DNA from 4 places in the Salinivibrio proteolyticus genome. Region 3 is predicted to be linked to each of the others. Evidence: predicted binding sites of a transcription regulator. Region 3 holds the regulator's gene; each other region holds the start of a gene.
What was found. Region 3 encodes PurR, which represses purine synthesis genes. Its sites were predicted from a motif close to TNANGNAAACGTTTNCNTNA; they were not measured.

Region 1: the regulator PurR is predicted to act here: its motif matches at 1,095-1,114, upstream of N7E60_RS04895 (NupC/NupG family nucleoside CNT transporter).
Region 2: the regulator PurR is predicted to act here: its motif matches at 1,404-1,423, upstream of glyA (serine hydroxymethyltransferase).
Region 4: the regulator PurR is predicted to act here: its motif matches at 1,197-1,216, upstream of purE (5-(carboxyamino)imidazole ribonucleotide mutase).

What each region holds. Positions count from the first base shown of each region.
Region 1 covers NZ_CP114584.1:1,008,470-1,010,677, forward strand. The annotation lists gene N7E60_RS04895 (NupC/NupG family nucleoside CNT transporter) at 1-1,066, opposite strand, end outside; gene N7E60_RS04900 (BCCT family transporter) at 1,710-2,208, shown strand, end outside.
Region 2 covers NZ_CP114584.1:2,307,866-2,310,073, forward strand. The annotation lists gene glyA (serine hydroxymethyltransferase) at 1-1,216, opposite strand, end outside; gene N7E60_RS10995 (YitT family protein) at 1,759-2,208, shown strand, end outside.
Region 3 covers NZ_CP114584.1:1,362,883-1,365,090, reverse strand. The annotation lists gene N7E60_RS06580 (heme ABC transporter ATP-binding protein) at 1-118, shown strand, start outside; gene purR (HTH-type transcriptional repressor PurR) at 379-1,383, shown strand; cyclic di-GMP riboswitch class I at 1,564-1,666, shown strand; gene N7E60_RS06570 (TfoX/Sxy family DNA transformation protein) at 1,774-2,208, shown strand, end outside.
Region 4 covers NZ_CP114584.1:2,942,274-2,944,481, reverse strand. The annotation lists gene N7E60_RS13750 (5-(carboxyamino)imidazole ribonucleotide synthase) at 1-636, opposite strand, end outside; gene purE (5-(carboxyamino)imidazole ribonucleotide mutase) at 641-1,123, opposite strand; gene hemF (oxygen-dependent coproporphyrinogen oxidase) at 1,302-2,208, shown strand, end outside.

The DNA.
Region 1 (2,208 bases), 350 kb from region 3:
CAAAGCCGCACAGTGCAAAGGTAACAATGGCTTGGCTATGGGGAGAAAGTGCACCTTTTAGGTTCATAAAATCAGCAAACGCCACAAATTCATTCACCGCAATTTTCTTACCAATCAAGGTACCCGCAGTCATCGCTTCGCCCCAAGGAATGCCGATGAGCCAAGCGACTGGTGCAAACACATAGCCGAATATCCATTCCAGACTTAACTGAGGCATATTGATCATCGGACCAAGTTTGCCCAACCCGCCGTTAATCAGCGCAATCATGCTGATCACGGCCAGCAAGCTAGCCCCGACTGCCATCGCAATTTGTAATCCACTTAGAGCACCTTGTGTGCCTGCATCGATCAAGTTGACAGGCTTATCGTGGTTATCTTGCTCGGCTTGCGCTTGGGTATGGCTGATAGGCGCTTCGGTCTGCGGGACCATAATTTTTGCCATCATTAGACCGGCTGGTGCAGACATGAAGGCGGCAGCGATCAGGTATTTCATTTCAACACCGAGGCCTGCGTATCCAACCATGGTGCCTCCAGCCACGGAGGCTAACCCGCCGACCATGACTGCAAATAATTCTGAGCGCGTCATTGAGGCGAGAAAAGGGCGCACGACAAGAGGGGCTTCTACTGATCCGACAAAGATATTGGCTGTGGCTGACATCGATTCAGTGCGCGAGGTGCCGAGTACGCGTCTTAGTACGCCACCGATCAGGCGAATAATCCAAGCCATGATCCCTAAATGATAAAGCACCGCGATCAGAGCGGAGAAAAAGACGATAGTTGGTAAAACGTTGAAAGCAAAGATAAAGCCAAGTTTAAATTTCGCGAGATCACCAAACAGAAACTCAGCACCAATATCGCCAAAGCTAATAATTGCGGACACGGCTTCTGATGCGTTAGCCAGAATGCGCTGACCAAGCGGGACGGAGATAATAAACCCGGCAAAGGCGATTTGAATAATGAAAGCGCCACCGACGGTACGCCAGTTGATCGCACGACGATTTTCTGAAAATCCAATCGCGATTAGAAAGAGGACGCTAATCCCCAAAAGGCCGATGCCAAATTGCATGATGCTTGCTCCGCAAACGTTAAACTGGGATGGAAAACGATTGCGGCGGTATTGTACTTATTTTTCTCAGTGTGACAAGTGTCACGAATAAATCATATTGTTGCATTATTTTGCATTTTTGTGGCCTGGAGGTTATGTGCTCGTAGGCGAGTCGTGCGAGCTCAGAGCGGCTTCACGATAGGTACTTGAACAGACGCATGCTATTCACGATGTCTTTGTGATCCATCAAAAGTTTTGCTGGTGAACATAGGTATTTTTTGTGAGCACTATCAATGAATTCTTTTTATGATACGGCGTATTTCCGCTAAACCTGAAAGAGGAAAGTGTATGACACAATCCTTTATAGCTCTGAAATAAAGAGTTCAAATGAGTTCTAGGCCGCATGTAGCCTGGGGTTTTAGTGGATATATTGATTAATAGCTGGTTATAAAATCGACATTTGGTTAGTGCCCTAATTAAATTGGTTGCGCATTTATGTTAGGGTAATGAACTGTGTGGATGTTGCGGTTCTTGCTGCTGGTCAACTTTTTTATCCGCGTTTTGCGATGAAAAGGCCAATTGAGCGCACAGGCCACCGACACTCACAGGCTTCCGAACAAACGGACTAAGGAGTTAACTCGTGAGCGATAAAAGCCATGAAGATATGATGAAACCGGACGGGAAAGTTAACCCGATCGATACTGACTACCAGGTCGGTCAGGATAATGTGGCCGTTAAACTTGGCCCGTTTGGTTTTGATATTCACAACCGAGTATTTATGGTCTCGGGGCTGGCCATTATGGCCTTTGTATTTGTCACTTTGGCATTTCAAAACCAAATCGGCCCTGTTTTTGGTGATCTTCGGGGTTGGTTGACCTCGAATCTAGACTGGTTCTTCCTTTCTGCAGGTAATATTTTTGTTATCGCCTGTCTAGTACTGATTGTGTCACCTTTGGGTCGCGTTCGTCTCGGCGGGACAGAAGCTAAGCCGGATTATAGCTATGCGGGCTGGTTTGCGATGTTGTTTGCCGCCGGTATGGGTATTGGTTTGATGTTTTACGGTGTTTCAGAGCCGTTAACACACTTTCAAACCTCATTGGGCGGTACCGCTGTTGATGCAAACGGTATTCGTACCGACTGGGCACCGTTAGGCGCTGCAGCCG
Region 2 (2,208 bases), 940 kb from region 3:
GAACTTTTTCTTTAGTTTCAGCAATCACTTGCTCATTGTTGATGTTATCTAACACATCACACATCCAATGCGCGAGCTGTTCAGCGTCTTGCTCGGTAAAACCACGGCGTGTAATCGCTGGCGTCCCCACACGAATGCCTGAGGTGACAAACGGGCTACGTGGATCGTTCGGCACACTGTTTTTGTTCACTGTGATATTCGCGGCACCGAGCGCAGCATCCGCTTCTTTACCAGTGATGTCTTTGTCAATCAAATCAACCAAGAACAAGTGGTTGTCAGTTGACCCTGACACGATGTTATAACCGCGTGCTTGGAATCCCTTCACCATTGCACGGGCGTTATCAATCACGCGCGCTTGATAGGCTTTAAACTCAGGTTCCATCGCCTCTTTAAACGCGACAGCTTTACCCGCAATCACATGCATCAGTGGGCCACCTTGGCCACCTGGGAACACCGCAGAGTTGAGCTTTTTGTAGAGATCTTCACCCGCATTAGACAGGATCAAACCGCCGCGCGGCCCTGCAAGGGTTTTATGGGTGGTGGTGGTAACCACGTGTGCATGTGGTAATGGATCTGGATACACGCCTGCTGCAATCAAACCAGCAACGTGTGCCATGTCCACCATGAACCAAGCGCCCACTTTGTCGGCGATTTCACGCATACGCTTCCAATCCACCACTTGCGAATAGGCAGAGAAACCACCAATGATCATTTTCGGCTTATGTTCCAGCGCGAGCTGTTCCATTTGCTCGTAATCAATCTTACCCGCTTCATCAATGCCGTACGCAACCACTTCATAGTGTTTGCCTGAAAAGTTGACCGGAGAGCCGTGCGTTAAGTGGCCACCATGCGCCAAGCTCATGCCCAAAACCTTATCGCCTGGGTTTAGCAGCGCCATATACACAGCACTGTTAGCTTGTGAGCCAGAGTGAGGTTGCACGTTAGCATATTCACAACCAAACAATTCACACGCACGCTCAATCGCAAGAGCTTCCACTTTATCGACATGCTCACAGCCGCCGTAATAACGCTTGCCGGGGTAGCCTTCGGCATATTTGTTGGTCAGTTGAGAGCCTTGCGCTTCCATGACGCGTGGGCTGGTATAGTTTTCTGACGCAATCAGCTCAATGTGTTCTTCCTGACGAGCCGTTTCTTCTTCAATGGCTGCGAACAGTGCCGGATCGTAATCCGCAATTTTCATGTCACGCTTTAGCATTTGTCTCTCCTGACTCAATGGTGGCGGGCTATTACCCTTAAAGCGAATGCTATCCGTACCCAAGTTGGCCCGATAGCTCGAATGGTTTTGATATGGCATAGTGCACCACACCTTGGGTTAGTCGCCTTACACATTTAAAGTGACTAAACCAAGGCAAACAGGCGGAAAAGTCGGCGTTTTAAAAGCCTGACGCAAACGTTTACGCTACCGCCATTACTGCGTTCGTCATTCTACAAAAAAACCACTGCAACAGGTAGTGTCAATCGGCCGTTTTTTTTATACGTCGGTTGTGCCAGATTAGTCCGCCATACAGAAACGCAGATTGTGCGCTGTAAACAATTTACACGCGAGTATCAAATTGCTGACATCCTATCAGCCAGTGATTTACTTGGCTGACTTTTTATTACTTTCATTTGGCGATAAAATCCGCGCCCGCAATTCCCATTAACCTTTTTTAACCGCCAGCCTATTGGGTTTTGGCGGGGCTTTTGTTGCTAACACGTTTTTGTTTTTATCACGCTAATTAAGTAGGGAGAAGCCGTGTGAGTCAGTATCAACACAGCTTTAAAGAAGACATTATTGCTATCGCCTCGGGCGCGTTTTTAGTCGCCCAGGGGGTATTTTTCTTGCAACAGGCCGGACTCTTAACCGGGGGGACCACAGGCCTGGCGTTATTAGTCAGCCAATTTACCGACCTATCGTTCGGTACTTTGTATTTTCTTTGCAATTGCCCGTTTTATGTAATGGCTTGGTTTCGTATGAGTCCGCGATTTGCATTACGCAGTTTACTCGCCGGTGGCGCGGTGTCCGTGATGGCCGACCATATCGCCTACTTTTTTCAAATCACTTGGTTGGCCCCCGCCTATTGTGCGGTCATTGGTGGCTTGCTGATGGGCGTCGGCATGTTGATGATTTTCCGCCACAATGCCAGCTTAGGCGGTTTTAACGTACTGGTGCTTTATTGTCAGGACAAGTTTGGGATCTCGGCAGGA
Region 3 (2,208 bases):
CGTCCTATCCGGCGACCCGTGGCAGTGTTTTAGTAGTGATAGAGTGGCAGACATCTACCAATACCCGCTGACCGTTCTGACTCATCCGGAGCATGACTGTCCACTGATCGTGTCTTAATTGATAAATACATCATAGCTGGCTCACAAAACCGTCTGTTGGTCCATTTTCGCTGATCAGACCAATTGCGAGTGTGCGCCAACCTAAGTAAACTGAGAGCGCAACCGATTAGCTATGAGAATGAATGAAATCGGATTCGTTACCTTCGCAACCGTCTGATGTGCCGGGATTGTGAAAGACATCGCCGCTGACGAACAGCGGCGTTTTTCTGTAAGGTCGCGAGTAACGATCCCTACGCATTACTACAAAGAAGAATCAAGATGGCAACGATTAAAGATGTCGCGCGTCTCGCCGGTGTATCGACCACGACGGTGTCACACGTGATAAACAAAACCCGCTTTGTCGCCGAGAAGACGACTGAGAAAGTATGGCAAGCGGTTGAAGAATTAAACTACGCCCCAAGTGCTGTGGCGCGAAGCTTGAAATGCAACACAACACGTACACTGGGTATGTTGGTGACCAAATCCACTAACCCCTTTTTCGCCGAGCTTGTTCACGGTGTGGAAGACTATTGCTACAAGCAAGGCTACACACTGATTCTCTGCAATACCGAGGGAAACCTCGAAAAGCAACGCGACTACCTGCGTATGTTGTCAGAAAAGCGCGTCGACGGACTCATTGTGGTGTGCTCTGATCTCAACGAAGATTTGATGCTGTTATTGGAAAAAAAACGCGATCTGCCTATGGTCGTGATGGATTGGGGCAGTCACCATATTGATACAGACCGTATAGAAGATAACGCTGAATTAGGCGGTTACCTTGCCACCAAACACTTTATTGATAATGGACATACTAAAATTGGCTGTATTTCTGGCCAAATGGATAAAAATACCTGTAAGCATCGCTTAAACGGTTATTTCCGTGCGTTAAAAGAAGCCAATATTCCAGTGAATAAAAATTGGCTGATTGAGGCAGATTTCGAAGCCGATCAAGCGCAAATTGCCGCGAAGCAATTGGCGACGATGTCAGACCGCCCGACCGCTGTCTTTTGTTTTAATGACATTATGGCATTAGCGGCCATTAGTACATTTAACGAGCACGGCTTGAAAGTGCCAGATGATATATCGGTGATTGGTTACGATAATATTGATCTCACCGAGTATTTCTCGCCACCATTGACAACTATTCACCAGCCCAAACGCCGTCTAGGCAAAACGGCCGTCAAGCTCTTGCTCGCGCGAATTGCCAACAACGAGACTCAACAGCAAGTGTTCGAAATGCAACCTGCACTAGTGAGTCGACAGTCAGTTAAAACACTATCTTAATGTTTTAATGAAACTTTTATGAAGAGCACCGTCAATGTCTTGGCGGTGCTTTTTTACGCGACTACTCTTCCGGTAGTGCTTTTACTCTAGTTCATCAATTACACCCACCCTGAACCAAGATCACATTTTGTGTGATGGGAGAGGACGACATCGGTGTCTAATTATTATATGCTTAATAGCGTTTGAACAAGGCAAACCATGGCGAAAGCATGGGACGCAAAGCCTCCGGCCTAACGGTAATTTGACATGATGTCAAAATATCAACGGTAGCGGGGTTGCCAACATATCAAAGCTGACAAATTTGATGGCTCGTTGACAATTCTGCGATCTTGCCTTGTTACATTATGACGTCTTTTTTAGGCATTAGTAATTCATCGAGATTTTAATCAAATGGATAAACCAGCTTTAAAGAACGCAATGAAGTTATTTGCCAAATTTGGCAGCATAAAGTCCCGTTCAATGTTCGGTGGATTTGGTATCTTTTGTGAAGACACCATGTTCGCGCTTGTCGTTAACAACACTCTCCATTTACGTGCTGGAAAAGAAAACGAAGCACTATTAAAAAAACAAGGCTTGGCACCCTACGTGTATAAAAAGCGCGGCTTTCCTGTCGTGACGAAATATTTTGCGATCCCTGAATACTGGTGGGATGACCAAGATAAGCTGCTCACAGAAGCCAAAGAGGCGCTGGATGTCGCGACCCGTGATCGTGATTTGAAAAAACAAGCCACACCGTCTCGTCTAAAAGACTTACCTAATTTACGGCTCGCGACCGAGCGCATGCTGAAAAAAGCAGGTATTGAGACGCCTGAAAGCTTACAGCAA
Region 4 (2,208 bases), 1.4 Mb from region 3:
CCCATCATGGTGGTGGTTTTGGGTCAGGCTATAACTGGCAAATTCACCATTCGCGCCACGCACACCAATCAGTGACACTTCTCGGTCAAAGGGGATCATGGCTTCGGCAATGATGGCTTGGCCATCGCGTTGCTCTGGCGCGCTAAGAAAGGCGTCGAGCTCGGCCCATAATGCGTGAAGATCATCGCCGTCACGATAGCGCCACTGTCCTTTGCCGTCATAACCATCCAAGGTGCTTTTGAGGACCAAGGGTGCCCCCAGTGCGTCGACCGCCTTTTCTAAATCAGCCTGTGTATACACCACTCGGTATGGCGCATTGGCGACGCCTGCTTGCATCAGCAGGGCTTTCTCAATTTGGCGGTCGCCACCGGTTAGAATCGCCTGAGCACTGGGGCGTAACTTCCCGCTTTGCTCGCATTGGTGCAAGATATCAGCGGGGATATGCTCAAATTCCGCGGTAATAATATCTGCGCCAGCGATGGCCGTATTGAGGCCGTGCCCCAGTGGTTGCAGCGTCAGTGGGTGAATAATGTCGCCACTACGCACATCATAGGCGCTGACGATAAGATTGAGCGGTGCGCCGGCCAAGGCCATCATCCGAGCCAGTTGTCCCGCGCCTAACACCAGAATATTCATGGCCTTAGCCTTGTGGGTTGGGTTGAGCGAGAACGGCCTCAGTTTGCGCTTGGCGAAACGCATCCACTTTTGCCATCAAATCAGGGTCGGCCGTTGCGAGAATTTGTGCCGCAAGGAGGCCTGCATTCGCGGCGCCTGCGTCACCAATGGCGAGCGTGCCCACAGCCACACCTTTGGGCATTTGAGCAATAGAAAGCAATGAGTCCATTCCCTTTAATGCTTTTGACTGGACCGGAACGCCGAGCACCGGCAGGCTGGTGTGTGCGGCGGTCATCCCAGGCAGATGGGCGGCACCACCGGCGCCGGCAATAATCACTTTAATCCCGCGCTCGGCCGCTTGTTGGGCGTAGTCGGCAAGTAACTGTGGTGTGCGATGGGCAGAGACAATACGGGTTTCGTAAGGGATGGCAAAGTGATCCAACATAGCCGCTGCATGTGTCATGGTAGGCCAATCGGATTGCGAGCCCATGATGATACCGACAGTCATAATACGTCCTTCTTGATGACAAGCGTGAATAAGATAAGCTGAGCGTGACGCGAATTATACCCAGATTTCATCGCAAGGAAAACGTTTGCGTCAGCGGTGGGGGATGAAATTCCGTCAAGATCCCAGTGCGTGGATCAGGTAAAGTAAGCACATAGTCTCAGTAACAAAGGATGTGAGCGTGGCACACGGTCAGTCGACAATTGATAAGCAAGCCGTGAAGGCTTTTTTCCTCCAGCTTCAAGATGATATTTGCCAACAGCTTGCGCAAGAAGATGGTCAAGCGCGTTTTTTTGAAGATGCGTGGGAGCGTGAGAAAGGGGGCGGTGGCCGCAGTCGCGTCCTGCGTCAGGGCCAAGTATTTGAGCAAGCAGGAGTGAACTTCTCGCACGTATTTGGCGATCAAATGCCTGCCTCGGCGACCGCGCACCGTCCAGAGCTTGCCGGGCGCTGTTTTGAGGCCATGGGAGTGTCGTTAGTGATCCATCCTCATAACCCGTACGTGCCGACCTCGCACGCAAACGTGCGGTTTTTCATTGCCGAAAAAGAAGGTGCAGATCCTGTGTGGTGGTTTGGCGGCGGCTTTGACCTCACACCTTTCTATCCGTTCGAGGAAGACTGCCAGCACTGGCATCAGACCGCCAAAGCCTTATGTGCGCCCTTTGGTGATAGCGTGTACGCTGATCACAAAGCATGGTGTGATCGCTATTTTTATCTGCCCCACCGTGATGAAACCCGTGGCGTCGGCGGGCTTTTCTTTGATGATTTGAACCAATGGCCATTCGAACAGTGCTTTGCCTACACTCAAGCGGTTGGAAAAGGCTTTATCGATGCCTACCTGCCGATAGTACAGCGCCGCAAAGCCACGCCTTATGGTGAGCGAGAACGCGATTTTCAGCTTTATCGCCGCGGACGCTATGTCGAGTTTAACTTGGTGTATGACAGAGGCACGCTATTTGGCTTACAAAGTGGTGGGCGTACCGAATCTATTCTGATGTCGATGCCGCCGATGGCGCGCTGGGAATACAATTGGTCACCTGATGAAGATGCACCGGAAGCGAGACTCTATCGCGACTACCTTAAACCGA